Natranaerobius thermophilus JW/NM-WN-LF: one gene and its partner. The protein of the gene in region 1 interacts with the protein of each later gene in a pairwise test. Links are inferred from orthologs where the notes say so. Each region holds a gene or a part of one and is shown on either strand. Other genes may lie near its edges.

Region 1 (15,496 bases):
ACAATACTCCTGATGATTTAAGAGAAGATTTGGACAGTATAGCTAAAAAACGTCTCAAGTTGTTGACTCTCTGGCAGATGACTTTCCCTGGGATACCTTCAATTTATTACGGAGACGAAGCAGGATTAGAGGGCTATCAAGACCCTGACAATCGAAAGACTTATCCCTGGGGCAATGAGGATCAGGAATTGGTTTCATGGTTTAGAAAATTAACAGCTATAAGAAACCACTACGATGTATTACGAACTGGCGATTTTTCCCTGGTCACTACAGTCAGTGATTCTCAACAAGATCTGGATAAGGACATTTTACTGTATCGACGTAAAATTTCTCAGAACCAAGATAGATTCCACCAAAAAAGATTAAACAATACAGCTGTAATTGTTCTAAATAGAAATCCCAGAGAACGAAAGAATCTAAAAATTCATATCTCAGAAGTTACTGGCACGAATAGTGGTCAAAGCTTTGTAGATCCCTTAGAGGATTATAACATTGTTTCGACTGACAATGATGGATATCTTGAGATCACCTTAGAACCTTTAGAATGCAAGTTACTATTAGCCGATAGATATCAAGGAAACGCAAATTTTGAAAGGAACGCTGGTATTTTACTTCACCCTACTTCATTACCTTCTCCTTATGGAATTGGTGATTTGGGTAAAGAAGCCTACAGATTTGTTGATTTTCTAAGGGACTCTGGTCAAAAATTTTGGCAGATTCTCCCTCTGAACCCTCCAGGTTACGGAAATTCTCCCTATCAGTGCTTTTCTGCTTTTGCCGGAAATCCTTTGTTAATAAGCTTAGATAAGCTGACTGAACAAGGGCTGCTTACTCAGAATAGACTTAGTGAAGCTCAACAGAAACAGACTAACTATGTCGACTATGAAAAGACTTATCAATTGAAAGAACCTTTATTACAAGCTGCCTTCGAAAATTTCATTGATAATGGTGGGAAAGAATCCCATGATTTTAGAGAGTTTATCTCTCAGCACAGTTACTGGTTAGAAGATTACGCTATGTTTATGGCATTAAAAGCTCACTTCAATTATAAACCTTGGCATCAGTGGGACGATGAAGAAATTATCTGGAGAAAACCACATGCACTAGCAAAATACAGAGAAAAATTAGCTAATACTATTGATTATCACAAATTTTTGCAGTATATATTTTTCAATCAATGGCATTCATTAAAAAACTATACCAACAAACAAAATATACATATTATTGGTGACCTTCCCATTTTCGTGGCTCATGATAGCAGTGATGTTTGGGCACTAAAACATTACTTTGAGTTGGATTCCCAAGGTAAACCGGCAAAAAAGGCTGGAGTACCACCAGATTACTTTAGTGAAAATGGACAATTGTGGGGCAATCCTCATTACGACTGGAACGAACTAGAACAAGATAATTACAGGTGGTGGATTGAACGAATTAAAGTCCTAATGCAGTTATCCGATGTAGTACGCATTGACCATTTTAGAGGTTTTGAAGCTTATTGGGAAATACCTGGTTCAGAAGACACGGCAGTAAATGGCACATGGGTGAAAGGACCCGGAGAAAAGTTTTTTAATACCATAGAAAGTAATCTCCAGGATAAGTATGACCCGCAAATAATTGCCGAGGATCTAGGAGTAATTACCTCAGAAGTAGAGGAACTTAAATTAAAATTTGATTATCCTGGTATGAGTATTTTACAATTTGCAATCCATAACGAGCCAGATCACAAATTCAGAGTCCCCTTGTACAACAAAAATACTGTAGCCTACACTGGAACTCACGACAATGACACTATAGTAGGTTGGCTTGAAAATGAATTGGGTGAGAGATTTTCTTCCCAACAAGAACAAATCAATGCCGCCTGGAAACACATCGAAATGGTATATGAAAGTGATGCCCGCTCAGCAATTATTCCTTTACAAGATTTTTTAGGATTAAATAGTAATCACAGAATGAATACTCCAGGAACCATTGGTGATAATTGGGAATGGCGTTTTTGCTGGGATCAAATTGGGCAAGAGCTTTCTGATAAAATTAATAATTTGGTTTATAAAACTAAAAGAAAACCGTAAACGCTTAACCTCCTTCCCTTTTTTTGAGAAAAGGGGCTTTTTCAATTGACAAAATCTAAAGAAAATATTACCATTAAATTAACTATGAGGTTAATTTCAGAATTTTTACGATAAAAGGGGTGGACATACAATTTCTACAAAAAAAATAACGGCTAAAGAGAAAATATTACAAACTACGGAACACCTCTTTGCCGAAAAAGGATATGACGGAACTAAAGTCGATGAAATTGCTCACAGAGCTCAAGTAAATAAAGCTTTGATCTATTACTATTACGATAATAAACACGGTTTACTCAAGGAACTGGTGATAAGACATGTCCAGGAAACTCTAGAATTTAAAGAAACCTTACTAGAGGAAATTGATAATTATTCCGAAGAAGAAATCAAAAAGATTTCCCAAAGATTATTTAATTTTTTAAAACAAAAGAGCAAAATTCTTAGTATTTTGACCATTGAAACATTAAAATCCGGTTCACAAGATCATAATATTTTTCGAATACTGCATCCTATTTACGAAAAAACTTTGAAAGATCTAGAAGAAAAAGGCTACAAAATAGATAATCATACAGAACAGATTCTAAACTTGTTTTTCTTTGGTACCATTCCTGTTACCTTATTTATTGCACTAAAGGAAAAATGGTCCGAGTTTTATGGAATAGACTCTGACGAAACCGAAAAAATATTCCAAGCTAAAATAGATGAATTTCATATAAACTTTTATCAAGCATTAATTAATGATAAAACTAACACAAGCAACTTAATTAATAAGTGAATTTATAGAATTTAATAGCATATTATTACAATAACACGAACTATTCTAGTTATATAAAAATCGTTAAATATGTACTAATAATTTGACAACTTTCATTTCAAGGGCAAAACTCCCTCAAAAACCATTAGTATTTGGGGGATATTTCCAATATTCACTTGTAAAGGGGGGAGGGGAATTGAATTATAAAAAATTAATTGGCTCAGCCGTCATTAACCAGGGATTAAACTATATTGAAAAGGATCCACTAAATAACATCCCAAAATTATTAAAATATATCAAAAAATTTACTGCCTTTGACCATCATCACAAAGCAATTGACAACTTCGGTAAAGCTATAGAAGATCCTGATAACAATTGGAATCAACTGACACAAAAAGTTTTAAACAATTACGATATGAATATAGTAAAAAAGTTTGTAGCCAACTTCGTATTAAATTCGGTTATTTTAGGTCGAAAAGTATCAGTTGAGTACAGTGAAAAATACGACTGCAATGTTCCATGGGCTATACTAATGGACCCTACAGCTGCATGTAATTTGAAATGCGAAGGATGTTGGGCAGCGGATTATGATAAAACTTCAATGAGTTTTGAGACCATGGACAGAATTATTAGAGAAGGAAAAGAACTGGGAGTCTATATGTATGTCTTCTCTGGGGGAGAACCTTTCCTAAAAAAGCAGGATTTAATTAAACTGGCAGGTAAACACAATGACTGTGCCTTTTTATCTTTTACTAATGGAACTTTAATCGATGAAGAACTGGCAAAGGACCTCAGTCAAGTAGGTAACTTCGCTCTAGCTATAAGTGTAGACGGTTTTGAAGCTGTTTCTGACCAAAGGCGAGGAGAAGGAACTTACAGCCAGATTGATGAAACTATGGGAATACTGTCAAGCTACGGGGTGCCCTTTGGTTTCTCCACAACTTATCACAGATACAATACCGAAACCGTTGCTTCAGAAGAGTATATAGATGCAATGGTTGATAAAGGGTGCTTATTCGGATGGTACTTCACTTATATGCCAATCGGAAAACAAGGAACTCCCGATATGTTAGTAACTCCTGAACAAAGGGCCTATATGTTTGAACAAATTCACAAATTCCGTGCTGAAAAACCTATCTTTTTAATTGATTTCTGGAATGATGGAGAGTTTTCTGGAGGTTGTATCGCAGGCGGTAGAAATTATTTACACATTAATGCTAACGGAGATGTAGAACCTTGTGCCTTTATTCATTATGCCAATGTAAACATTCATGACCATAGCTTGTTAGAAGCTTTAAGATCACCTCTATTCCAAGAATACCGAAAGCGACAACCTTTTGATGACAATTTATTGAAACCGTGTCCATTACTTGATAATCCAGATATCTTAACCGAAATGGTTCAAAATTCCGATGCTTATTCTACACAGATACTGGAGAAAGAACCCGTTGAAAGGGTGGCCAATAAATGCCAGCCAATTGCTAGTAAATGGGCAAGAAAAGCCGATGAACTCTGGGAAGAAAATTATTCTGTCTCTTCTGAATCGGACTAATAAAAAACCCCGGCTAATGCCGGGGTAATTATTTTATATTGACTTATTTTTTTACCGTAGATTTATTTTTTTCTGGCATTTCTGCCAAGATAGTTTCTCCTGCTTTCACTTTATCTCCGGATTTCACCTTTACTACAGTTTCCATAGGAAGATACAGTTCGGTGCATGAACCGAATTTGATCATTCCAAAAAGATCACCCTTTGTAACAGCTTGACCTTCTGTGACTTGGGAAACAATGCGCCTAGCTACAAAGCCAGCTATTTGCACAACAACAAAGGGAGAACCGTAATGATCAATTAGAATTGCATTTCTTTCGTTTTCATCGGAAACCTTATCTTTCCAGGCTAATAAATATTTACCTGGTAAGTAACTAGTGCCAGCTATATTACCATCAATGGGCATCCTATTCATATGCACATTAAATAAAGATAAAAATATTCTTACCCGCTTCATTTTATTATTAGTAAAATTCGGCTCAATAACTTCATCGACTTCCATAACTTTACCGTCTGCGGGAGAAACTACTACTTCTTCACCTTGGGGCGGGAACCTTTTAGGATTTCTGAAAAAGGCTGCTGTAAAAGTAGCAAAACATAAAAAAGTTAACATTAACCACTGATTTATAAACCAGCTAATTAAAGCTCCTATTAAAAAGAATCCAATTGTGCTAAATCCATGTTTAGAAATTGTAAAGCTTCTCATGTTAATCTCCCCATTCCAACTTGAGTAGAAACTCTAGCTACTGCAATTACTCAGTATCTCCAATTCACTATGTAATCTATCATGAATTAGCATAAAATACAATAGTTCAAGATTAACATCTATTATTTGGTTTTTAAAAGACTTATTTTATTTATTATATTCCATTGTATTTTTGGCTCCCGAATAGGCTCCAATAGCAGATAATCCAATAGAAGTACCCCAGATTATTGCTTTTTCCGGCTCTCCTGGAGCTAAATAAACATATCCCATTACATTACCCACAATCAATGCCACTACAGGAGCAGCCTTTTTAGGCATTCCCAATTTCTTAAACACTTGAATCATTCCCATCACAAAGGGAATCAACGCCACATCATAAGCTTCAAATTCCACTAAGATTCCCCTTTCATCATTTAGTCTTAAAACTATATAAATCTCTTATTCCATCTGTATTTTTATTTGAGTATTTTTATCACCAACTAAACAATGAAAAGGGTAGATTTTATTTGAACTTTTCTGTCCCTCAATTAAAATATCATCTGTCGTCACTAACTCATAATTAAATTCACGAGAATGCGTAAGGACTGGTTCAATGGTTAAGCAGTTAAGCTATTAATGATAATCTTCATCCTTATCTTCATCGTAATTGACCTCAAAATCAGTATCAATATAATCGGATTTCTCCGAACCTGTATTGCCCCAAAATTCTTGATTATTGGTATGAACGGTAACTTTACCATCTTTGATAAGTTTTTTAATTATCCTGGAAAACACCATTTTCCAAAACACTCTGGTAAAAGGGATTAACAAGCTTAAACCAAATAAGTCAGTGAATAGTCCAGGAGTCAATAATAATGTCCCACCTATCAAAATACATGCACCGTTATAAAGTTCATCAGTTGGAAAAGCTCCCGATGCCAGTTTTCTTTGAAGTCTGTGTATCACTATAAAACCCTGGCTTTTAGCAAGGAAAACCCCAATAAAACCTGTCACGGCCACTAAAAAAATAGTAGGAAAGGCTCCTATATTCTGCCCGAGTCTAACCAGGAACCAGACTTCAATTAAAGGTACAATTGTAAATAATAATAAAGCTTTTACCAGCATATAAACCCTCCGGTTATAAGTAAGAGTTCTGCGAAGTTGCTAAGTTTACTCTGTTACTACATTTTCCTATGTAATTATATAGTTTTTTAAATCATTGTAAAGATCTGGGAAGTACTTCTTAAAAGCAACTGGCTTTCCTGTTTCATTGACAAAGGCATGGGATGTTTCACCCTTAGCTAGGAACCTATCTCCTTTTCCTGAAGTTGTTGTGTCTTGAGTGCCTCTAATTATTTCATAATTGAACCATATCTTGGCCGACGTCATTTTAGTTATCTTTGTCTGGATTTCGATCAAGTCATCATACCGAGCAGGTTTTTGATAATTACAGTTTGCACTAATTACTGGAATATAAATCCCCGCTTTTTCCATATCCCTATAAGGGAAATCAAGTTCCCTAAAATAGTGATTCCGTCCTACTTCAAACCAAACAAGATAATTGGCATAATAAACCACACCCATTTGGTCTGTTTCCTGGTATCGTACCCTTATATTTGTTTTTGAAATCATTTAACTCACCTCTAATCTACTCATGGTTTACAATATGGTTGCTTGCCCTTTATAGACAAAACCTCGTAAAGGATCTATAGTAACCTGATCACCATCTGCCAGTTTTTCTAAAGCTCCTTCAGCACCAACAATAACAGGTAATCCTAGATCCAGTCCTACAATTGCACTTGGTGATGTGTAACCACCTTCTTCGGCAACAAGACCACTAACCTGAGCCAGATGAGGAACCATTTCATCTGTAGTACCCCGCAACACTACTATATCACCACTAGAAATTTTAGATAAATCATTGCTATCTTCTACTTTGACCACTTTGCCAGTTGCCGGTTTTTTCCCGATTCCTGCACCTGAAACTAAGATTTCTCCCACAGTATGTACTCTAATTAAGTTAGTTGTTCCCGAAACTCCTACTGGAATTCCTGCTGTTATAACAATAAGGTCCCCTTCACTAATATATTGAGTTATCAGGGCTGTTTGAATTGCTTCCTGAAACATTTCATCTGTTGTTTCTGAAGGGTCACAGGTTATTGGATAAACACCCCATGATAAAGATAATCTCCTGGCAACTTTTTCAATTGGCGTCACTGCCACAATTGGCGCTTTTGGTTTGTATTTGGCAACCATTCTTGCCGTATACCCAGATTGGGTAGCTGTTAATATGGCATTAGCTTCTAATTGGCCTGCTATCTGACAGGTGGAGTACCCAATAGCTTCGGTCATACCAGTGTCTTTAGCGGTAACTTCTTGTGGTTTTCTAGATAGCTCCCTCTCCGTACTTTTTGCTATATTTGCCATAGTACTTACCGATTCCACGGGGTAAGCTCCAGCAGCCGTTTCTCCACTAAGCATAACCGCATCAGTTCCGTCTATGATAGCATTAGCAACGTCGCTGGCTTCTGCCCTAGTTGGGCGTGGGTTTTCCGTCATGGACTCTAGCATTTGTGTAGCTGTTATAACAGGCTTACCTTCATCATTACATCTGTTAATCATTCTTTTTTGCACTAAGGGCACTTCTTCTGGTGGTATATCAACACCCAGGTCTCCTCGTGCCACCATTAGGCCATCGGAAACTTCTAAGATTCTTTCTAAATTTTCAACACCTTCTTTATTCTCAATTTTTGATATTACGGGAATATCTGAACCATGTTCTTCAAGGAATTTTCTAATTTCTAAAACATCTTCTGGCTTTCTAATAAATGAAGCTGCAATAAAATCCACCTGGTTTTCGATACCAAATAAAATATCTTGTTGGTCTTTGTCAGTCATAGCTGGTAAAGATAGAGTCACACCTGGTAAATTGACACCTTTATTATCCTTAATGGTACCGTCATTATTGACGACTGTTTTAACCTCTGTTTCAGTCACTTCATTAACTAATAGCTCAATCAAACCATCATCAAGAAGCACCTTATCTCCGGGACTTATATCAGAAGTGACTTGTGGATAATTTACATGTACTCTTGTAGTATCCCCTTCTATTTCTTCAGTTGATAAAGTAAATTCTTGTCCTTTTTCCAAATCCACTTCACCATTTTCAAAAGTTCCCAATCTGATTTCAGGACCTCTGGTATCAAGTAAAATAGCTGGGGGAAACTTTAATTCCTGATAAACTTCCCTGATTAAATTTATCCTATCCAGGTGCTCCTGGTGTTCACCATGTGAAAAATTTAACCGACAGACATCCATTCCGTTTTGGGCCATCCTGGCTAAACTTTCTTTGTTTTCACAAGCAGGGCCTATAGTTGCCACAATTTTGGTTTTTCTTAACATTGAGTGTTTCCTCCTTTTATTTACTAAATTAAAAAAGGGCACGTATTTTCTTACAGTGAATATTTTAATTTAATAGAATCAGTTCCCATTATTTCTTGGACTTTATGACAAAATTCATTATCACCTGTGGCAAAAAACTCCTTACTAACTTTTTTTAATTTTCCTTGTTCAGGGAAATATAAAAATACTGGTAGTTCTCCAGGACTTTTTAATAATACTTGTTTTAATTCTGGAATCTTGGGGTATAACTTTTCAGGTACTTTGATATAAATTTGTTGAGAGATACTTTCTAGAGCTAGTAACTTTTCCACTAGTATTTTTGTTTCTCCTTCTTCTTTATAATCAACTTTACCTGTGATTAAAACAGGTGCGCCATCTAAAATCAGTTGTCTTCCTTTGCTGTACTGATCGGGAAAGATCACCAGTTCCACTGTTCCACTTTGATCTTCTAAAGTGCAAAAAGCCATTTGTTCCCCTTTTTTAGTTATTATTTCTTTTACATCTTGACAGATTCCTGCCACTTTAATCCTAAAGCCTTCTTTTATTTGGTTAAGCTCTGCTAAGGACGATGTATCAATATTTGCAAGTTTTTCTTTATAATTATCCAGGGGATGTCCACTTACAAAGAAGCCTAGCAATTCTTTTTCCATTTGTAATAATTCATTTAAAGTGAACTCTTCTACATCTGGATAATCAAGATCAATTTTATTCGTGCCATCAGAAACAATTTCAAACATGGTCACTTGTCCTTTAACACTGCCAGAGGTAAAAGCTTGGGCTTTTTTAACAGCTTCATCTAAAACCTGGAGCATCTGTTTTCTGTTGTGTTCAAAGGCATCAAAAGCACCTACTTTTATCAAGCTTTCTATGGCTTTTTTGTTACAGGCTCTAAGATCTGTTCGAGAACAAAAATCATCTAAGGAGGTAAACCCACCTTCTTTTCTTCTACGAGTAATTATTTCCTCAACAGCACCTCTGCCAACATTTTTCACGGCTGCTAATCCGAATCTGATTCTAAAATCACTAACAGCTGTAAAATCTACCAAAGATTCATTGACATCGGGTGGCAAAATTTCAATTCCCATTTCTCTAGCATTATCAATATATAACGCAAGTTTATCGGTATCATTCATACTATTGGTCAATAAAGCCGCCATAAATTGGGTCGGATAATTAGCTTTCAGATAGGCGGACTGATAGGCAATATATGCATAGGCAGCTGAATGAGATTTGTTGAAACCGTAATCTGCAAATTTAACTATTAAATCGTAAACATGTTCACCGGTTTCTTTCCCATAACCCCGGTTAATACAACCTTGAACAAATTTTTCTTTTTGCTCTGCCAGTATGTTTTTCTTTTTCTTACCTATAGCGCGTCTTAGTAGATCGGCTTCCCCTAGAGAAAAACCTGCCATTGTACTTGCTACTTGCATAATTTGCTCCTGATAGACAATAATTCCATAGGTTTCTTCCAAGATTGGTTTTAAATCTTCATGGGGATAGGAAATCTCCCTTTGACCGTGTTTACTCTCAATAAAAGTTGGAATCTGTTCCATTGGACCCGGTCTATACAGAGCAGAAGTTGCAATAATATCTTCAAAGCTTGTAGGTTTTAAATCCCTTAGTACTCCTCTCATTCCACTAGATTCTAACTGAAATACGCCCAGGGTATTGCCTTCTCTTATCAACCTAAAAGTCTGTTCATCATCCAAAGGAATTTTATTCAAATCCACTGTTTCAGCTTGAGTTTGATTAACTATTTCAACTGCCCTGTTCATCATGGTCAACGTTTTCAAACCCAAAAAGTCCATTTTTAAAAGTCCCAATTCTTCCAAAGTCCCCATGGGGAATTGAGTGACAACCTGATCATCATTACATTGAAGAGGTACATACTCTGTCAAAGGTGCTTTTGAAATGACTATACCAGCAGCATGAATCGATGCGTGACGTGGCAACCCTTCAATAGACTTTGATATATTAATAAGTTCTCGTACTTGGGGATCTTCATCGTAAAGTTTTTTAAAATCTTTATTTAACTCCAAAGCTTTATCTATTGTCATGCCTGGATCATGGGGAATCATTTTAGCTACACGGTCAACATCCCCGTAATTCATACCCATGACCCGCCCCACATCTCTAACAGCTGCCCGGGCTTGCATGGTACCAAAGGTGATTATATGAGCCACATTATCATTTCCGTATTTTTCCACCACGTATTGGATAACTCGTTCTCTATTTTCATAACAGAAATCAATGTCAATATCGGGCATATTAACCCTTTCAGGATTTAAAAACCGCTCAAACAGTAGTCCGTATCTGATTGGGTCCACATTAGTTATCCTTAAAGAATATGCAACCAAACTACCTGCCGCGGATCCTCTACCGGGACCAACAAGAATATTATTTTCATGGGCAAACCGTACAAAGTCCCATACAATCAAAAAGTAAGACGCATAACCCATTTTACTAATGACATCTAATTCATATTCTAAACGTTCTTGAATTTTCGTTGTGACCTGTTCATATCTTTCAAGTAGGCCTTTTTGACATAGTTTTCTTAAATAAGAGTTTTCATCATAACCTTCAGGTACTCGAAATTCGGGCAAATGAAGAGTATCAAAATCTAACTCTACTTGGCATCTGTCAGCAATGGCCAGAGTATTTTCAATTGCTCCCGGGAAATCTTTAAAAATATTGCTCATTTCGTCGCCATCTTTAAAATAGAATTCATTAGATGGAAATTTCATCCTATCCTGATCATCTAAGTGTTTACCTGTCTGTATGCATAGTAACACATCGTGGATTGAGGACTCTTGATTTGTTAAATAGTGTATATCATTAGTTGCTACCAATCCGATATCTAACTCTCGGGATATTTGCAATAGATGGGTATTCACTTGTTGTTCTTCCGTTAATCCATGATCTTGAAGCTCTAAATAAAAATTGTTTTGTCCAAAAATTGATTTTAACCTGTCCGCTCTATTTTTTGCCACCTCGTACTGACCTTGTAATATCAATGTGGGAATTTCTCCTGCAAGGCAAGCACTTAAAGCTATAATTCCATCATGATAACGTTCCAAAAGTTCGTAATCAACTCGTGGTTTATAATAAAATCCCTCTTTAAAAGCTAGAGAAACTAGTTTCATTAGATTTTTATAGCCTGTTTGATTTTCAGCAAGTAATACCAAATGATATTGATGCTTGTCTTTAACCGGGTCTTTTACTGTTCGACCCCGGGGGGCTACATACACTTCACAACCCAAAATTGGTTTGATACCTGCTTCTTTAGCCTGTTTATAAAATTCCACCGCACCATACATTACACCATGATCAGTCAAAGCTAGAGCAGGCATTTGATATTCCTTAGCTTTTTGAACTAATTCATTGATCCGACACTTACCATCAAGTAAGCTATACTGACTGTGAGTGTGTAAATGTACAAAAGGTTTAGGCATAACAGTCCACTCCTTAACATAATATTACCAAAGGAGTTGGTAAATATATGTCTACATTTTTTGGTACTCTTATAGTTAACTTTTCTATTGCTCTGGGTGTAGTTATTGGAGGTTCTTTCATAGGTGGATTAGGGGCCAGCATTGGTGGCCAACCTCCTATTCAAACCACATTGACTATAGCCGAAAAACTGAAAATTTGGGCGCTGGTAGCTTCTTTAGGAGGTACTTTTACTACTATCAAGGAAATCGAAATGGGTTTTTTGGGCGGACAGCTTCACACTGTTGTCAAGCAACTAATTTTCATTTTAGGGGCCTTTTTAGGAGCCCATTCAGGAGTAATCATAATCTCATTTATAGCTGGAGGAAATAACTCATGATCTTTAAATTAACTAATATTGAAAACCAGTCACCTACTAAAGAGACTAGGAATAAGTTGCGCAAAATATTTCTGGGTTGGTTTTTACTGGGCATTCTAATCGGAGCTACTTCCACTTCATATTTTTTAAATTATCAAATAGAAAATCTTTACTGGGAAAAAACAGAACTAGAGCAAGAACTTAGTCAAACAGAGAACCGTATGGAAAAGTTGGAAGAAGAATTGCGCACCTTAGAAGAAAAGTGGGAACAAGATCCTTCTAATGTCGTAAAAGATGCCAATATTGTAGTTGATTATGAAGATAATCCTCAAGTTGTACTAGCTATTAAAGAGTTTTGTCAGGATATTGCCCAGGAAATAATAGGATATCAAATAAATAAATTAGAACCCGAATTAATTTTTCAAATGTTTGACAATAGATCCACAAAAGTTGAAGAACAAGAATATAAAATAAATGTTAACAGTTTGATTATTAGCGAACGTTTGACATTGTGGATAGAGCCTGAGAAAGTAAATAATTAAAAGTTTATTTTTTTAAGATTTGACATGAAATAAAACCTTTTAAAAGCACTTTTTCATCACCTTTGATCTCTAAATCCACTTTTCCATACTTGCGAGAATTTTCCAGCACTCGGGCTGTTACATTTATTTTCTGCTCTAGTTGTATTGGTGCCACGTAATTAAAAGAACAGTTTTCCAAAACTATATTAAATACATTATCGTGACCTAGGGCTGATAAACTTGCTTGAATAAGCAACGCCGTTAATATTGAAGGGTCCATGCTACCCACTTGGTCTGTCATAGCTGGATTCACAAACCCTGATAAAGTGATACCTTCATTAAATATCTCTTTTGTAAAATTGTTTTGGATCATCTTACGAGCTGCTGTGGCAGTATTTTTATCGTGACCCTTACCAAATTGCATGGCTTCCATTACATCATGTCGACTGACTATTCCTATTAGCTTGTCTTGTTCATCAACAACTGGTATCATTTCAATACCTTGCCAAACCATAACGTAAGCAACAGAAGCTACTAAAGTCTCAGGAGAAACAGTAATAGGATTCGATGTCATTAGCTTGGCTATAGAAGCATTGTAATCCCTACCTGTGACATCTTTGGATGTAACTACTCCCACCACTTTATTTTCGTCATTTGTAACCGGAAATCTACTATGTTCAGTTTTATCTAAAAGTTGTTCCCAATCTTGGTAGGTATCTTTTTCATTCAAATAATGTGGGTGATTATTAATAATATCTTTGACATGAAGAATTTCACTTTCCACCATTTTATTATACAAGGTTTGATTAATTAATGTAGCTATTTTGTAAGTATCATAAGGGCTTTTTATTATTGGTAAGGCATATTTATCCGCTAATTTTTTATTGGCTTCAGTTGTCTCAAATCCTCCAGATATCAAGACAGCCGCACCTTTTTTCAATGCCAATTCGTGAGCTTCCTCTCTATTACCTACAATTAAAACACATCCATCACTTATATAGCTAGAAATATCCTTTAATTTCATGGCCCCAATCAAAAATTTATTCAAGGGCTTGTATAGTCCTTCTCTTCCACCTAGAACAGTACCATTGACTATTTTAATTAATTCAGCGAAAGTAACCTGATTATTGTAATTTTTATCTTCGTTTTTAATCCTAATAGTACCTGTCTTAGGAATCGTAGTGACAAGTCCTTTATTTTCTGCATCTTTAATAGCTCTATACGCTGTACCATCACTCACTGACAATTCACCAGCTATTTTACGTACAGAGATTCTAGTGCCTATGGGAAGTTCTGAGATATATTTTATTAATTCTCGGTGTTTAGTCAAGGTTATCCCTCCATGCTGTTATATTTCATTGTTGAATGTAAAAATTACAATTGAACGAATTATAGGTTTATCAATTACTTTCTAAACTAACTTCGGCTTCGGTTTTGATTTTTAGGCCCTGTTTGTTCTCCTTCATTACCCGAAAGCCCTTGTTTCTTCCTTGCTGTAAAGATAGTTTCTTTAGATCTGTTTTTATTTCTTAAATGAGGATTCTGAATACAATATTTGATATGAGCAGCCAAAACTAAAACAGCCAGTATTAACCATAATAAGCTAAAAAGAGATGGTCCTTGTACCCCCAAGGGAGGTAGATAAGGTAATATTAAAAAAATCACTAGACAGAGTAACACACTTATTATATAAGAAATTATTGCAGAAATAAGAGTCACCCCTTATGGCTTAAATTTAATTCGCATTACTATATTTATTAAATCAACTATTACACTATTAATAAAATCTTCTTGGTTGTGACAATAAAACAAAAATTACATAATCTACTATTGAGAATGGATTTAAGCCGGGGGTGTTAAATTGAAAATTCAATTTTCTCAGTTCAATAACAAGAACAGTAGGGCATCTAACAACAATATTAAAACGATGAAATTAGAAAAAGAGTGGGCAAAAGTCTTATATGTTGAAGGAGTTAAGCCAGACCAAAATTTGCCCGCAGAAATACAAATTAAAAGAATATCATATAAAACCCTTTCCCCTGAAAAATTAGCAATTAACGCTGATTTGACAGTTAAAACTCTTAAGACCAAACAAAATACTTCTTCTAATAAAATTAACGTGGCTTGGAAAAAAACTTTAGATACAATTCCCGAACAACATACACAAGTAAAGATACGCCTTATTAATACTCGTCCTAAGTATTTACCGCCAGTCAAAAAAATCAATAAAGTGACACCAACAATCAACAGAATTAATGCCAAAACTATCAGAAATAGAATTGCCCTCAGAGGAAAACTGGTTTTTCAAGTTGATTATCAGGCAGATAAAAGTAGCAAAAACTAGTTCAAACTATAAACTTTTCAATACTGAAACCACATGCTCTACTTGGTCTCTTGTGACATCTTTATGAGTCACCATCCTGACACCACCATCACCGCTGACATTGACCTTTATATTAGCTTCTCTTAATTTGTTTTCAAACTCTACAGCACTAAAGTGAGATGTATCTAAATTGAATCTAATGATATTCGTTTCAACTCTATCTACATCTATTTCGATCCAGGGTATTTCTGCTAAATTTTTGGCTAATAAAAGAGCATTTTCATGGTCTTCCTGAAGCCTGTTAGTCATTTCCTCTAAAGCAACAATTCCAGCAGCAGCTAATATCCCGGCTTGTCTCATACCTCCTCCTAGTAATTTACGACAT
Region 2 (15,504 bases), 860 kb from region 1 along the record:
CGTCCTAATATTATTACTAAGTCAGGTGACGCCAGATTATTATCTGGTACAACCAGGTACACCTTTAGAGTTGAGTGAGGTTATTGAAATAGACAATGATAGCCAAAAATTTGGCAATTTGTTTTTGACAACAGTGAATCAATCTCGCACCAGTGGAGTATCATTTTTGTATGGATTACTTAATCCCAATGCTGAATTACATGAAATAGAAGAAGTGATACCTCCGGAAATGGATGTGGAAGAGTATCGAGAGATGATGCAGCAACGCATGACGGACAGTCAAAACATAGCAAAAACAGTTGCTCTAGAAAATTTGGGTCATGAAATAGAATTTACTGGAGAAGGTATAAAGGTATTAGAGCTAGCAGAGGATAGTCCTGCAGAAAACATTTTAAAAAAAGATGATATTATCACTAAAGTCAACGGAGAACCCATATATTTAGCCGAAGAATTAGTCGGTTATATAGAAAATCATCCTATTGGTGAAACTGTAGAATTGACAATTGAACGAAATAACCAAGAGGAGCTAAAAACTGTAGAAACGAAAGCTCATCCTGATAATCCGGATAATTCATACTTGGGCGTTTTTATAAAAACTGTCAAATGGGAACCTATACTACCAGTTGATATAAATTTTGAAACAGGAGGTATTGGTGGTCCTTCAGCAGGTTTGATGTTTGTTTTAGAAATCATGAATCAGTTAACTGAAGAAGACTTAAGTCAAGGGCGAGTAATTGCAGGTACAGGGGCGATAGATTTAGATGGTTCCGTTAATGCGGTAGGAGGAGTAAGACATAAAGTTCGAGCTGCAGAAGCCCAAGGCGCTACTTACTTCCTGGTTCCCGAAAACAATTATGAAGAAGCTCAACAAGGGGCCGAAGATATCAAAGTTGTCAAAGTAACAAATATTGAAGAAGTTCAAGATTTTTTGGAATCACTTTAATGTAAATTTAGTCAGGATGTACAATAGGAGGCCTTATATATTCTTCTCGACCGTCTTTTTGTTTTAATAAATTATAAAAGGCTGATGCCTTCACTTCCCAGTGAAAGCATTGGCGGCAATAATGTGACAAAGACCTCAAGTCACGGGCTGGACGGGTTAAAATTGGTAAAGAAGCTCTGTCAGATATTGTTTTTAATGCCTGTCTGCCTCGTTGATTCATACCTAAAACTCTTAAGTATGGAGGACCTGTGGTATTGAAATGGTTAAGTAGTGATTTGTCAATTTCCATGAGGGCATGCAACATCAGTCTGTTTAAACGAGTTCTTGTATAGCGCTTGGTTTTTAATTTGGATATAAACTCTTCTAATGTGCACGAATCAAGGGAAGCATTATAAATGCGGTTTTCTAAGCCCTGTTCCCACTCCATTAGTTGTTCAATAGTTTCCTTATTCGTTATCCTAAATTTATAAAGTATATGCTGTTCAAGCATTTTGAAAAATATCCAATCTGTTTTATTTTGAGATAGTAAATTCCAAGTTTGATCAGGTACAGTGTGTTTAATTAGAGATAAATCGCCATTTTTGGCTGCCTGTCTAATAGCTGTAGCGCTGCTAAATTTGCCGGATATTTCACTTTTGTGGTAAGGGCTTCCCTGTCTTTGGACTGTTATACAGCTGATATCACTAGACAGTAGATCGTGACTTTTTAGATATTCGATTCCAAGTATATCATTGGAAGCTAGCTCATTTAAATTTAAAGCCTTAGCCAATGCTTCAGAAAAATTAAATCCTTGGTCTAAGTAGTTATGCAAAGTTTGTCGAAAGTGCTCAGATTCTTCTAAAGACAACTTGGCTGCTCTTTGTAGTAATGTTAGATCTCCAGTTTCACTTCCAAAAGATTGGTAGCTGATAACCCCGGAATCCTTTAACAAAGCAACTGCTCCTTGGGCAAATTCTCGGGCACTTTGAGTAGCCCATAAAAAAGGCAGTTCGACTACTAAGTCAACTCCTTGATTCAAGGCCATTTCAGCCCTTGTCCATTTATCAATAATAGCTGGCTCTCCTCGTTGCACCCAATTGCCGCTCATAACAGCCATGACAAAATCAGGGCGAATTTGCTCTAAACTATTAGTAATATGATATAAATGTCCGTTGTGAAATGGATTGTATTCAGCAATGATACCAAGCCCTTGCATATTTAAAGAACCCCCTGTTAGATAATTTGAGTTATGTAATAATTGTTTCTCGGCGGGAATTGTGTTATCCTTCCTATACATACCATTCTTGACAAAAAAAGAGGAGTTAATTATAATATAACCTGTTTAAGGAGCATAGGAGGACAGCTTATGAAGGTATTATTAAATGCTTTAAAAAGTGCACCTGAAGGAACTAAGAAGTATCAAAGGGAGGTACATCCACCTCAAGATTTAAAAAACAGTGTACAACCCGCTAAAGTTGATTTTACGGCGACTTATACGGGAAACGGAATTTTAATTACGGGACAACTTGAAACAACATACGACACCAACTGTGATCGCTGTTTAAAGCCAGCAAAAAAAGAGATATCCATTAATTTTCAAGAAGAGTTTCGCCAGATGGAAAGCAGTCAATTAGATCAGGATGAAGAAGACCAAGAGGAAGAAGATGATGAGAAAGAAGTTGTCTTAGACAGTGAAGATCTAAATGTGGATTATTTTAGTGGAAATGAATTAGATCTAACAGACTTATTCAGACAGATGTTAATTTTAGCGATTCCTCCAAAAGTTGTATGTCAAGAAGACTGTCCTGGTTTATGTCCACATTGCGGAGTGGATTTGTCATCAAAAAAATGTCAGTGTAAAGGGATGGACATTGACCCTCGGATGGCTAAACTGCAAGAGTTAAAAAAAGATTTATAGTAACTAATCAAGGAGGTGTGAATTAATGGCAGTACCAAAGAAAAGGACTTCAAAAACTCGAACAAATCGTAGAAGAGCTCAAAAGAAAGCGAGAGCACCACAGTTTGTTGAGTGCCCTCAATGTAGAGAAAAGAAATTACCGCACAGAATTTGTCAAAGTTGTGGGCATTACAAAGGTGAAGAAATTATAGAAGTATAATTAGTATTGCAAGCACCTACAGGCCTCATATTATGTTGCCGGTAGGTGCTTTTTTCTTGCAATTCAATTGGTGATATATTATACTGTTTTTGAAATTAACTGGTAGTTAACTTATAGTTAATTAGAATTTAAAATCCTTAATTTCTAATAGTATATCACCTTAGATTCTATACATTATTGATATAAATTAGTTCCAACAGGATTTTTATAATAAGGGGGAAAACTATGATTAGAGTAGCTTTAGATGCTATGGGTGGAGATCATGCCCCAAAAGCGCCTGTGAAAGGTGCTTTGTTAGCTGTACAAGAGTTACAAGAAATTTCGATTTCTCTTGTCGGTCAAAAAGAATTAATTGAACAAGAACTTTCTCGAATAAAAAGCGAAGATTTTGATGATGATAACATACATATAGTTGATGCACGGGAAATAATATCAGGTGAAGACAATCCAACTCAAGCAATTAGAGAAAAAAAAGACTCCTCCTTAGTAAAGGCCATGAACTTATTAAAAGATAATCAAGTAGAAGCTGTAGTTAGTGCTGGAAATACCGGGGCGTTTATGGCTGGAGGGTTGCTCAAACTCGGAAGACTAGCAAATATCAAAAGGCCTGCTTTAGCACCTGTTTTTCCAGCTTTTGATGGAAATGGGACTGTTGTATTAGACGTTGGTGCTACTATGGATCCTAAACCAGAACACTTAAAAGATTTTGCAATTATGGGAAGTGTTTATGCAGAAAAAGTACTTGGTCGTGAACGACCACGGGTGGGACTAATAAATGTAGGTGAAGAAGCAGGTAAAGGTAATCAACTTACTAAGGAAAGCTATAGTTTATTAGAGACTGCTCCTATTAACTTTTGTGGTAATGTGGAAGCCAGGGAATTGTTATCAGGTGATTTTGATGTGGTTGTATGTGAAGGTTTTATGGGAAATGTACTTCTCAAATTTATGGAAGGCATAGGAAAAGGACTTTTTGGGACAATGAAAGACGAATTTACTGCGGATTTTAAGAGTAAACTTGGAGCTTGGATGTTAAAACCTCGTATGAAGTCTCTTAAAAGTAGATTTGATTACAATGAGTATGGAGGAGCACCTTTTCTAGGAGTGAACGGAATTCTTGTGAAAAGTCACGGTTCCTCCAATGAAACCGCCATTAAAAATGCTATTGTGCGCCAAGTATATCATTTTGTCAATAACGAAGTTTTGACGGCTTTTTCACAGGAAATAGAGAAAGGGGTAGAAACTGATGAGTAATGCGAAAATACTGGCCACAGGAAAAAGTGTACCTGATTCAATTTTCACCAATGAAGATTTGGAGAAGATGGTGGAAACCAGTGATAGTTGGATCACATCAAGAACAGGCATCAAGGAACGTAGGATTGCAGATGAAAACACAGCTACGTCTCATTTGTCAGTACAAGCGGCCGAAATAGCTTTGAACAAATCTGGAATTGAACCAGCCGATTTGGATATGATCATTGTAGCTACGGTTACTCCTGACATGGCTTTCCCTTCTACGGCTTGCCTTGTTCAAGATAAATTAGGAGCTGATCAAGCATGTGCATTTGACTTGGAAGCTGCCTGTACAGGCTTTTTGTATGGATTGCGGATAGCCAGTCAGTTTATAGCTACTGATACCCATAAATATATCTTGGTTATAGGATCAGAAACCCTGTCCAAAATTGTTGATTGGGAAGATAGAAACACCTGCGTTCTTTTTGGTGATGGAGCCGGCGCAGCAGTACTTGGCCCTGTAGAGAATGGTGAAGAAGACAAAGGTTTGATCTCTTTTGATTTAGGTGCTGATGGCTCCAAGGGGGAATTATTGCAGCAACCTGCAGGAGGTTCCTTAAAGCCGGCTACATTAGAAACAGTTAGTAGTAAAGAGCATTTTATCAAAATGAATGGAAATGAAGTCTTTAAATTTGCTGTGAAAGTTATTGGTGATACAACGGAAAAGGCTTTGAAAAAAATTGACAAAACAACTGAAGATATTGATTTATTTATTCCTCATCAGGCAAATCAGAGAATTATTGATTCCGCTACTAATCGTCTTGGTATAAGTAAGGAGAAAACTTTTGTTAATCTACAAAATTATGGAAATATGTCAGCAGCTTCGATTCCGGTTGCTTTAGATGAAGCTATTGAAGAAAATTTAATAAAGGAAGATGACTTGGTTGCCTTAGTAGGTTTTGGTGGAGGTTTGACCTGGGGCTCTTGTCTCATTAAATGGTAGTAGAAAATGGAGGGTTTATCATGAATACTAAACAATTATTACAATTACTTGATATTGATTATCCTATAATTCAAGGTGGGATGGCTTGGGTTGCCACAGGTGAATTGGCTGCTGCTGTATCTGAAGCCGGTGGCCTAGGAATGATTGGAGCGGGTAATGCACCTGTAGATGTAGTAGAAAAAGAAATAAACAAGGTCAAAGCTAAAACAGATAATCCCTTTGGAGTTAATATTATGTTACTTTCCCCCTTTGTTGATGAGATTGTGGATTTAGTTATTCAAAAACAAGTTCCCGTAGTGACTACTGGAGCAGGAAACCCTGGAAAATATATGGACAAATTTAAAGAGGCAGGTATTAAAGTAATTCCCGTAGTCCCATCAGTTGCTTTAGCCAAAAGAATGGAAAGACAAAAAGTCGATGCTGTAATTGCCGAAGGTACTGAAGCAGGTGGTCACATAGGTGAATTAACTACCATGGCCTTGGTGCCACAAATTGTAAATTCTATAAACTTACCGGTAATTGCGGCAGGAGGTATTGGCGATGGCCGTGGATTAGTTGCAGCTTTAGCTTTAGGAGCTTCAGGAGTGCAAATGGGAACCAGATTTGTTATGTGTCATGAGTGCACTGCTCATGATAATTATAAACAAGCTATCAAGAAAGCAAAAGATAGGGATACCTTGGTTACAGCTCGTTCCACGGGACATCCTGTACGTACTATTAAAAATAAGTTAACCAAAAAGTTTACTAAAATGGAACAACAGGGAGTTCCCAAAGAGAAAATTGAAGAATTAGGTGCAGGTATGCTGTCAAAAGCTGTTAATGAAGGTGATGTTGAGGAAGGCTCAGTTATGGCAGGACAAATTTCTGGTTTGGTAAGCCAGGAACAGAGTGCCAGGGAGATTATCGAAGAAGTTATGACTGAAGCTAAAAATTTAGTGGACAGTTTTGATTCAAAGAATTTGGAAAGGTGAGGTGAAATGTATGAAAAAACTAGGCTTTTTGTTTCCGGGCCAAGGTGCTCAATACGTAGGAATGGGAAAATTTCTATATGATAATTACCAACCAGCCCAAAAAATCTTCGAAACAGCAGGTGAAGTTCTGGGTTTTGATATAAAGGACAAGATTTTTAACGGAACAAAAGAAGATTTACGTAAAACAGAATTAACACAACCAGCTATTTTGACAACTTCAGTCGCTTCTGCTACGGTATTACAGGAACAAGGTTTGGCACCGCAAGGTGCTGCAGGGCTTAGTTTGGGAGAGTACAGTTCACTGGTGATAGCAGGATCCATCAAATTTGAAGATGCTCTTGTTATTGTTCAAAGAAGAGGACAATATATGCAAGAAGCCGTCCCTGAAGGTAAAGGCAAAATGGTATCTGTTTTAGGTTTAGAAGATAAACAGGTTGAAAAAGCTTGTGAAATGGTGAGAACAGAAACTGATAAATATGTGGTTCCTGCTAATTATAACAGTCCTAAGCAGATTGTCATCTCCGGAGAGGCCGAGGGTGTTGAATTGGCCAAAGAGAAATGTCATGAACTAGGTGCAAAAAGAACTAAAGAAGTTTCCGTAAGTGCGCCTTTTCATTGTGAATTACTTGAGCCAGCTGCAGCTAAACTAAAGGTAGAACTGGATCAAATTGAAATTAAAGAACCAGAAATTGATGTAATATCAAATGTGACTGGAGAACCTTTTCAAACGGCTCAAGAAGTCCGTGAAAATTTAATTAGACAGGTGAAATCCCCAGTGTTATTACATCAGTCGTTTACTAAAATGATTAACATGGGATATGATGGTTTTATCGATGTAGGTCCAGGTAACACTATGACGAAGCTTTTAAGTAAAGTTGACCGTAAGGTTTATCAGACTTCAGTTGATAAAGGAAATAATTTACAAGAATTGTTATCTAATAAGGAGGACCTGCTTAAATGAGTAAAATTGCTGTTATTACTGGCGGTTCTAGGGGTATAGGTAGAAGTGTTACACTAAACTTAGCAAAAGCTGGGTATGATGTTTTAATTAATTATTCTTCTAACTCCAGTGCTTGCCAAGAAGTTAAAAAGGAAGTTGAAGCTATTGGACAACGGGCCGAATGTTATCAGGCCGCTGTAGAGAATTATCAAGATGTTGAAGCAATGGGTAATTATGCTATGGAAAAATACGGAAATATAAATGTATTGGTCAATAATGCAGGGATTACTCAAGATAAACTTTTTCTGAGAATGAAAGAACAAGATTTTGAAAAAGTGATTGATGTGAATCTTAAAGGTGTTTATAATTGTAGTAAAGTGTTTTCAAAACCTATGATCAAAAATAGATCAGGTACAATAATTAATATGGCATCTATTGCTGGGATCATAGGAAATGCAGGCCAAGCAAATTATTCAGCCAGTAAAGCTGGTGTCATAGGTTTAACGAAAACTTTAGCACGTGAATTAGCACCAAGGGGAGTTAGAGTTAATGCTGTCGCTCCTGGCTTTATAGATACAGAGATGACTGAGAACCTATCGGAACAAGTAAAAGAGGAGTTATTAAATCAAATACCTATGAAGAGATATGGTTGCCCTGAAGAAGTGGCTGAAACTGTACTATTTTTAACTGAACAGGCTACATATTTGACTGGACAAGTGATTAATGTAGATGGTGGTATGGTGATGTGATTTTAAAACCCTAGTTTATTACAAATATTAACTAATACATTATTATAGTACCTAGCACTAAAGAGGGGAGGTGACAATGTGGCTACCTTTGATAAAGTGAAAGACATTGTTGTGGATCAGCTGGGAGTAGATGAAGATCAAGTGACTATGGAAGCTAATTTCACTGAAGACTTAGAAGCTGATTCTTTAGACATTGTGGAATTAATTATGGCTATGGAAGAAGAGTTTGACATGGAAATCTCAGATGAGGAAGCTGAGAAAATGAGCACTGTTGGTGATGTTGTTAATTATATTGAACAGAATCAGTAATATGAGAAAGTCCCTATAGGGACTTTCTCTAAATTATAGATTTTAGGTAAACAAGCAATAAGTTGTTTTAGCAAGCTATCAAACCTATCTTTACTGAAAGTGGGTGATTAATTTGAACAGGGTTGTTGTGACTGGCTTGGGAGTTATCAGTCCTAACGGTTTAGGTAAAGAACAGTTTTGGAATGCACTACAAAATGGGAGCAGCGGAGTAGATGAAATCACATCTTTTGATACCGAAGAATTTTCAACAAAAATAGCTGGTGAAGTATTAGACTTTGAAGCCACAGACTTTTTTAGTAAAAAAGAAGCGAGGAGAATGGATAGGTTTGTTCAATTTGCGTCAGCTGCTAGTCAGATGGCTGTCGATGATGCAGCTCTTGAAATAACTGATGAATTGAAAAATTCAGTAGGAGTTTCTATAGGCTCAGGAATAGGTGGACTACAAACCTTAGAAGAAAGTCATAAAAAGCTAATGGAAAAAGGGCCTAAAAGAGTAAGCCCCTTATTTATTCCCATGATGATTGCTAATATGGCTTCGGGTAAGGTGTCAATAGATTTGGGTGCAAAAGGACCAAATTTGACTTTAGTAACTGCTTGTGCTACTGCTGCTCATGCTATCGGTGAATCGCTCAGAATACTTCAAAGGGGTGAATGTGATGTGATGATCACCGGAGGATCTGAAGCGACTGTCACACCTTTAGCTATTGCAGGATTTGGTTCTATGAAGGCATTATCAACGCGAAATGACGATCCCCAAAAAGCAAGTCGGCCCTTTGATAAAAATAGGGACGGATTTGTAATGGGAGAAGGAGCTGGAGTTTTAGTTCTGGAAACTCTAGATCATGCAATCAAAAGAAATGCACCTATCTATGCGGAAGTAGCAGGATTTGGCATGACAGGTGATGCTTATCATATGACTGCTCCTTGTCCAGATTCCACTGGAGCCATTGCTTGTATGGAAGAAGCCATTCAGGATGCTGGTATTTCAAAAACTGAAATTCAGTATATAAATGCTCACGGCACTTCCACCGAGTATAATGACAGATTAGAAACTTTAGCCATCAAAGAAGTTTTCCAAGAACATGCCGAAAATTTACTGGTAAGTTCAACCAAATCCATGACAGGCCACTTATTGGGGGCAGCAGGAGGGGTTGAAAGTGTAGCTACATTACTTTCAATGACAAATAATTATGTTCATCCGACTATAAATTTAGAAACTCATGACCCTAAATGTGACCTGGATTACGTACCCAATGAGGGACGCCATGCGGAACTAGATACTACTTTAGTGAATAATTTTGGCTTTGGTGGGACAAATGCTAGCTTAATTTTTAAAAGCTTGAAGGATTAACTATTTAAGTGAGGGATGTAAAATGGGTAAGGAATGCCGCGATATTGTTGAACTAAAAGAAAAGTTAGGTATTTATGTGGATGATAAGTTACTACTACAAGCAGTGACTCATACTTCCTATGCCCATGAACAAAAAGATGTTGTTGATCACAATGAAAGGCTTGAGTTTTTAGGAGATGCTGTTTTAGAACTGGCAATCAGCGAAACATTATATAAAAAATACCCTGAGCTACCTGAGGGTGAGCTTACCAAATTAAGAGCAGAGTTAGTGTGCGAATTATCTTTAGTTAAAATTGCAGAAAAATTAGATCTGGGAAAATATTTAAGGTTAGGCAAAGGCGAGGATAGTACTGGAGGAAGAGACCGGCGTTCTACCCTGGCAGATACAGTTGAAGCTTTAATTGGAGCTGTTTACTTACAAACAAATTACGATCAAACGAAACAACTGATTCTTGACTTATTTAAAGATCAATTAAGTCATATTGATAATCAACGGATTGGTGATTATAAAACTATGATACAAGAATTAGTACAGGATAGATATGGTGATCCACCTAAATATCAAATTGTTAAAGAATCGGGTCCAGATCATGACAAGAGTTTTGTTGCTGAAGTCCAAATTAACAATGAAGTCGTGGGTAGAGGCAGTGGTAAAAGCAAAAAAGAGGCAGAACAGAATGCGGCTCATTTTGCTTTTCAAAAATTAAGTAAATAAATTAATTTTAACCAAGTGGCAGGAATTTGCTATGAACATATAGTATATTATAAAGTAAGCTAAAACAATTCAATTAAAGTTTTGGTGCATTTCAAAGTTAAGAAGAAGTTAAATTACAAAAAACAATTCAAGTAAAGGGGGAAGCTTTAAAACAATGGAAGTACTAAAAGTTTCTGCTCAATCAGAACCAAAGGCTGTTGCAGGTGCACTGTCGGCTGTAGTGAGAGAACATGGCGCTGCTGAGATTCAGTCAGTAGGAGCAGGTGCCGTTAATCAGGCAGTAAAAGCGATTGCTATTGCGAGAGGGTTTGTATCTCCTAATGGGATTGATTTGGTATGTATCCCGGCTTTTACTGAAATTGAGATTGATGGTGAAGAAAGAACAGCCATTAAATTTTATCTTGAATCTCGCTAAAATTGAGATTCAAAGCAATTGAAACTTGTTATTACAGTACCTGCTTGTGCAAACAAGCAGGTATTTTGTTGCGTGGAGTCTAGAGGAGCGTGGTATTTTGTTAAAAAAACTAGAATTAGTCGGTTTTAAGTCCTTTCCTGAAAAAACAACATTTGAGCTCTCTGATGGTATCACAGCCGTAGTTGGGCCTAACGGTTGTGGTAAAAGTAATATCAGTGATGCAATTCGATGGGTACTGGGAGAACATCGAACAAAACCTCTTCGTGGTGAAAAAATGGAAGATTTCATTTTTTCCGGTACTCAAAATAAAAAAGCTATGAATATGGCAGAAGTTACGCTAACTCTTGATAATTCTCAAGGGCATTTGGGACTTGATTACGATGAAGTGACAATTAAGAGAAAATACTACAGAAGTGGAGACAGTGAATATTTTTTAAATAAAACACCTTGTCGATTAAAAGATATTCAGGAAACTTTCATGGATACTGGTTTGGGAAAAGATACATATTCAATTATTAGCCAAGGAGAGATTGACAAAATATTATCAGCTTCCCCTTATGAGAGGAGATATCTCTTTGAGGAAGCCTCAGGTATTTTAAAACATAAGACGCGAAAGCAAGAAGCACTTAAGCGGCTGAATGATACTGAGCACAATCTTTCCAGGGTTTCCGATGTTATCGAGGAATTAAATCAACAATTACCCCCTCTAAAACAACAAGCTGAAAGAGCTAGCAAGTATAAAGAACTTAAAGATAAAATGATGAAATTGGAAGTAAACCTTTTAGCTCATAGAATAGATGAAAAGAGAGCTAAATGGTATGAATTAGATGAAACTTATAAGCAGATAGAAAATAACAAGGAAGAAATATCTTCTCAGCTTAGAACTATTGAAAGTGAACTAGAAACCATTAAAACCCAGTTAGTTGACTTGGAGAAAGAGATGGAGAAGCAGCAACAGCAAAATGTAGAAGTAGTAAGTGAGATAGAACAAAAACAGGGACAAGATAAAATTTTATCTGAGCGTAAGGAAAATTTGGAAAAAGAACAAGTCCGTCTTGAATCCGAACAGGCAAATATTGAAAAAGAAATTGAGAAGTTAACAACTTCCTTGACAGACCTTGATAATAAATATGAATCTCTGAAGAAAGAAAAACATCAAGTGGAAGAAGATTTGCATAACATAAAAAACCGTCTTGATAAAATGTCCCAAGAAAATAATGAACTGGAAAATGCGAAAGCATCTTTAATAGAAGTGATTAGTCATCGTCAAAGAAAAGAAACTGAATATGATAACTATTATAAGGAACAAACACGTCTTAAAAAGGAATTAGATGAGCTAAAAACTGAAGTAAAAAAATTACAGTCTAGACAAGAAGAACTTGACAATAAAATTAAACAAATAAAAGAGCAGCAAATAACAAAACAAAGTCGTCTGGATGAATTAGTAACTAAAATAACCTCTGAAAAACAAAGAATTGATGGGTTAGAGTCTGAAAAACAACAATTAACAGATCGTATAAATGACCTTAATCAAAGACTCCAAGGTTATAAATCCAGGTATGAAGCTTTAAAGGAGTTCTATAATTCAGATAGTTTTTCCAGGGGAGTTAGAGAAGTTTTAAAACTAAAAGAAAATAACCCCCAGTCTTGGAGTGGAGTAATAGGAACTGTTTCACAGCTCATATCTGTGGAAAAACATTATTTAAAAGCTATTGAAACTGCTTTAGGACAAGCTCAACAGAATATAGTTACAGCTAATGATGCCGAAGCTAAAAAAGTATTAGAACATTTAAAGAAATACAAACTCGGTAGAGCTACTTGCCTGCCCTTAGATAATTTACAACCCAGATACTTAAATCAAAAACAACGTCAAATAATCAGAGAATGTGAGATTACTGGTATAGCCTCACAGTTGATCACTATATCTGAAAAATACAGAGTAGTTGCCGAGCATCTGTTAGGCCGAGTTATTGTTGTACCCAATATGGATACTGGTTTAGAGTTAGCCAAAAAACTCAAGTTTAGTCTTAAACTAGTTACACTAGACGGCGAATTGATTTTACCAGGAGGAGCTATGGTAGGGGGAAGTAACAAAAAGTCGTCCTCTTCTTTGCAACAGCAACTATCCAATGACGATAATAAAACTAAATTACAAAATCAGATCTCAACTACCCAAAAAGAACTTCAAAAATTACAGGAAGATCAAAAACAGATAGAAGAACAGCTTCAGAATAAAAGAAGCAATATTGACAAGTTGATGTCTGAACGACATCAATTAGATTTGGAATTAGGTGAGTTGAGAAAAGATCAAGAGAATTTTGCAACTGAAAAAGCCAAAATACTAGAAGACATAGAAGTCTATCAGCTTAAACAACAGACAAAACAACAGGAACTTTCGGATTTAGACAGTAATATTGAAGAAACGGAATCAAAATTACAGGAACTCGATCAAACTAGAAGTAAACTCGAACAGGATATTAAAGAACTTGAAACCGAATTTAAACAAACTAGTGATGAATACAAAAAGCTCAATGAACAGAAATTAACCTTTGAAGTTAATGTTGGGAAATTAGATGAAAGGTTAAAAAATATCAGTGAAGACAGACAGGAAACTTATGAAAAAACGAGATATTATCGGGAAGAAAAGTTACCTCAAATAAAGGAAGAGCTGAAAGAGTTATCAGAAAAGATAAATGATACTATCAACGAGAAAAAAGACAATCATACCAAAATTGAAGAACTTAGGACAAAGCAGCGGGAATTATCCAATACCTTGGACAATCTGAAACAAGAACGAGAAAATACGAGAGAAACTCTAAGTGAAAAAGAAACTCGTCAAAAAGAGTTAGCCAAACAAGAGAAAGAAATAGACCAACAGAGCTCTCAATTGAAGATGAAAAAGAGCAGAATTGAAACAGAACTATCAAATATACTAGAACGCCTTGATGAACAGTATGATATGGAACCTCAGGAAGCTTTAAATCATAAAGAAGCCATTGATGATTTTAAAAAATACGAATATCAGATTAAAAACATCCAATCAGAGATAAATCAATTGGGTGAAGTCAATTTGGGCGCTATAGAAGAATACAACAGGTTACAAGAAAGGATGGACTTCCTAAAAGATCAACAAAAGGATTTGAGATCCGCTCAGAAATCATTAAACAAATTATTATCAGAAATTGATTCTACGATGAAAAATAGTTTTTCAGAGACAGTCACTAAGATTAATCAGACATTTAAAAGAGTTTTCACAGAAATATACGGTGGAGGTTCGGCTCATTTAGAATACACTGATGAAAGCGATCTGTTAAACACAGGTATAGAGATAATTGCCAAGCCACCTGGTAAAAAGAAACAAAATTTATCTTTATTATCCGGAGGTGAACGGGCATTAACTGTCATTGCCTTACTTTTCTCCGTTCACGAGATTAAACCCACACCATTTTGCATTTTAGATGAAATAGATGCTTCTTTAGATGAATCTAACTTAGAAATACTGACCAGATTTATGAAAAGTTATGCCCAAAATACACAATTTATTGTGATAACTCATCGGAAAAAGACTATGTTAGCTGCTAATAGATTTTATGGTATTACCATGGCTGAACCCGGCATCAGTCAACTTATTTCAGTTAAACTAGAAGATGATGATATAATAGAAACCGCTTAGATTGGAAAATAAGAAAGGAGTGCAGTTAAAAATGGGGATATTTTCAAAAATCAAGGACGGTCTAACAAAGACTAGACGTGGATTCGTGTCCCAGATAGAAAAGTTGTTAACAGGTAAAAAGATTGATGAAGAGTTCTTTGAAGAGCTAGAAGATATTTTAATAAGTGCTGATGTAGGAGTGGATACCACTTTAAAAATTGTAGAAAACTTGCGTCAAAGGATAAAGGAAGAAAAAATAAAGGATTCGGAAACTGTTAATCAAGTTTTAAAAGATGAAATGAAGGATATGCTTATGCAAAAAGATAAGTCACTAACTCCCCAAGAAGGGACCCCTAAAGTAAGTTTAGTTGTAGGTGTGAATGGTGTTGGGAAAACAACTTCCATTGGAAAGCTGGCATATAAACACAAACAAGAAGGTAAAAAAGTGGTTTTAGCGGCCGGGGACACTTTTAGAGCCGCTGCAATAGACCAACTACAAATATGGGGTGACCGAGTTGGAGTTGATGTGATTAAACATCAGGAGGGTGCGGACCCTGCTGCAGTAGTGTATGATGCTATTCAGGCTGGAAGAGCCCGCAATGCTGATCATCTAATATGTGATACGGCAGGTCGTTTGCATAATAAGAAAAATCTTATGGAAGAATTAAAGAAGGTATCAAGAATAATTGAAAGAGAAATCGGAACTCCTCCACATGATGTTTACATGGTATTAGATGCAACTACTGGCCAAAATGCCCTGAGTCAAGCCAAGCTATTTTCAGAGGTAACTCCCGTATCCGGTATTATTCTTACTAAATTAGATGGTACTGCAAAAGGTGGTATTGTGCTAGCACTAGCTAATGAAATGGAGATACCAATTAAATATATTGGGGTTGGTGAGGGAATGGAAGATTTACAAGATTTTGATCCAGACCAATTTATCGATGCTCTGTTTGCTAATTCGGGAGAAAATAATGAAGAGTAAAGACTCCTTGCTTGACAGGGGAGTCTTTTTTTTGTAGAATATTTTTGTAAAGTGATTTGCCTTTACAGTGATTTTGTAAGATTAAACTTTGCAGGTGGGGTATTCTAAAATGCTAGAAAAAACAAATAAATTGATTATGCTCTTT

The links.
Region 2: the proteins of NTHER_RS02905 (region 1) and acpP interact in binary tests that used the Escherichia coli proteins (3 or more experiments, as listed by UniProt). The link is inferred for Natranaerobius thermophilus JW/NM-WN-LF from one-to-one orthologs.

The regions. Positions count from the first base shown.
Region 1 is NC_010718.1:566,590-582,085, reverse strand. Bases 4,967-7,780 are described here. They hold NTHER_RS02905 (acyl-CoA thioesterase), read right to left. Parts: upstream 6,687-7,780; coding sequence 6,246-6,686; downstream 4,967-6,245. Other genes in these bases: pyk (pyruvate kinase), read right to left, coding at 6,714-7,780; NTHER_RS02910 (FxsA family protein), read right to left, coding at 5,688-6,179; NTHER_RS02915 (hypothetical protein), read right to left, coding at 5,223-5,468; NTHER_RS02920 (phosphatidylserine decarboxylase family protein), read right to left, coding at 4,967-5,075. Also shown: NTHER_RS02935 (bifunctional glycogen debranching protein GlgX/4-alpha-glucanotransferase), read left to right, coding at 1-2,069; NTHER_RS02930 (TetR family transcriptional regulator), read left to right, coding at 2,200-2,841; NTHER_RS02925 (radical SAM protein), read left to right, coding at 3,017-4,372; more of NTHER_RS02920, read right to left, coding at 4,416-4,966; more of pyk, read right to left, coding at 7,781-8,456; NTHER_RS02895 (DNA polymerase III subunit alpha), read right to left, coding at 8,507-11,911; NTHER_RS02890 (YtrH family sporulation protein), read left to right, coding at 11,959-12,288; NTHER_RS02885 (sporulation membrane protein YtrI), read left to right, coding at 12,285-12,809; NTHER_RS02880 (DRTGG domain-containing protein), read right to left, coding at 12,814-14,118; NTHER_RS02875 (hypothetical protein), read right to left, coding at 14,205-14,453; NTHER_RS02870 (hypothetical protein), read left to right, coding at 14,650-15,132; ltaE (low-specificity L-threonine aldolase), read right to left, coding at 15,139-15,496.
Region 2 is NC_010718.1:1,424,879-1,440,382, forward strand. The notes cover bases 6,804-9,625. They hold acpP (acyl carrier protein), read left to right. Parts: upstream 6,804-8,010; coding sequence 8,011-8,241; downstream 8,242-9,625. Other genes in these bases: fabD (ACP S-malonyltransferase), read left to right, coding at 6,804-7,204; fabG (3-oxoacyl-[acyl-carrier-protein] reductase), read left to right, coding at 7,201-7,932; fabF (beta-ketoacyl-ACP synthase II), read left to right, coding at 8,348-9,592; rnc (ribonuclease III), read left to right, coding at 9,615-9,625. Also shown: NTHER_RS06845 (YlbL family protein), read left to right, coding at 1-943; NTHER_RS06850 (nucleotidyltransferase), read right to left, coding at 951-2,138; NTHER_RS15210 (YceD family protein), read left to right, coding at 2,289-2,840; rpmF (50S ribosomal protein L32), read left to right, coding at 2,866-3,039; phosphate acyltransferase PlsX, read left to right, coding at 3,268-4,290; NTHER_RS06870 (beta-ketoacyl-ACP synthase III), read left to right, coding at 4,283-5,272; enoyl-[acyl-carrier-protein] reductase FabK, read left to right, coding at 5,293-6,243; more of fabD, read left to right, coding at 6,254-6,803; more of rnc, read left to right, coding at 9,626-10,307; NTHER_RS06905 (stage V sporulation protein S), read left to right, coding at 10,462-10,722; chromosome segregation protein SMC, read left to right, coding at 10,820-14,395; signal recognition particle-docking protein FtsY, read left to right, coding at 14,427-15,359; YlxM family DNA-binding protein, read left to right, coding at 15,469-15,504. UniProt on the Escherichia coli protein: Carrier of the growing fatty acid chain in fatty acid biosynthesis.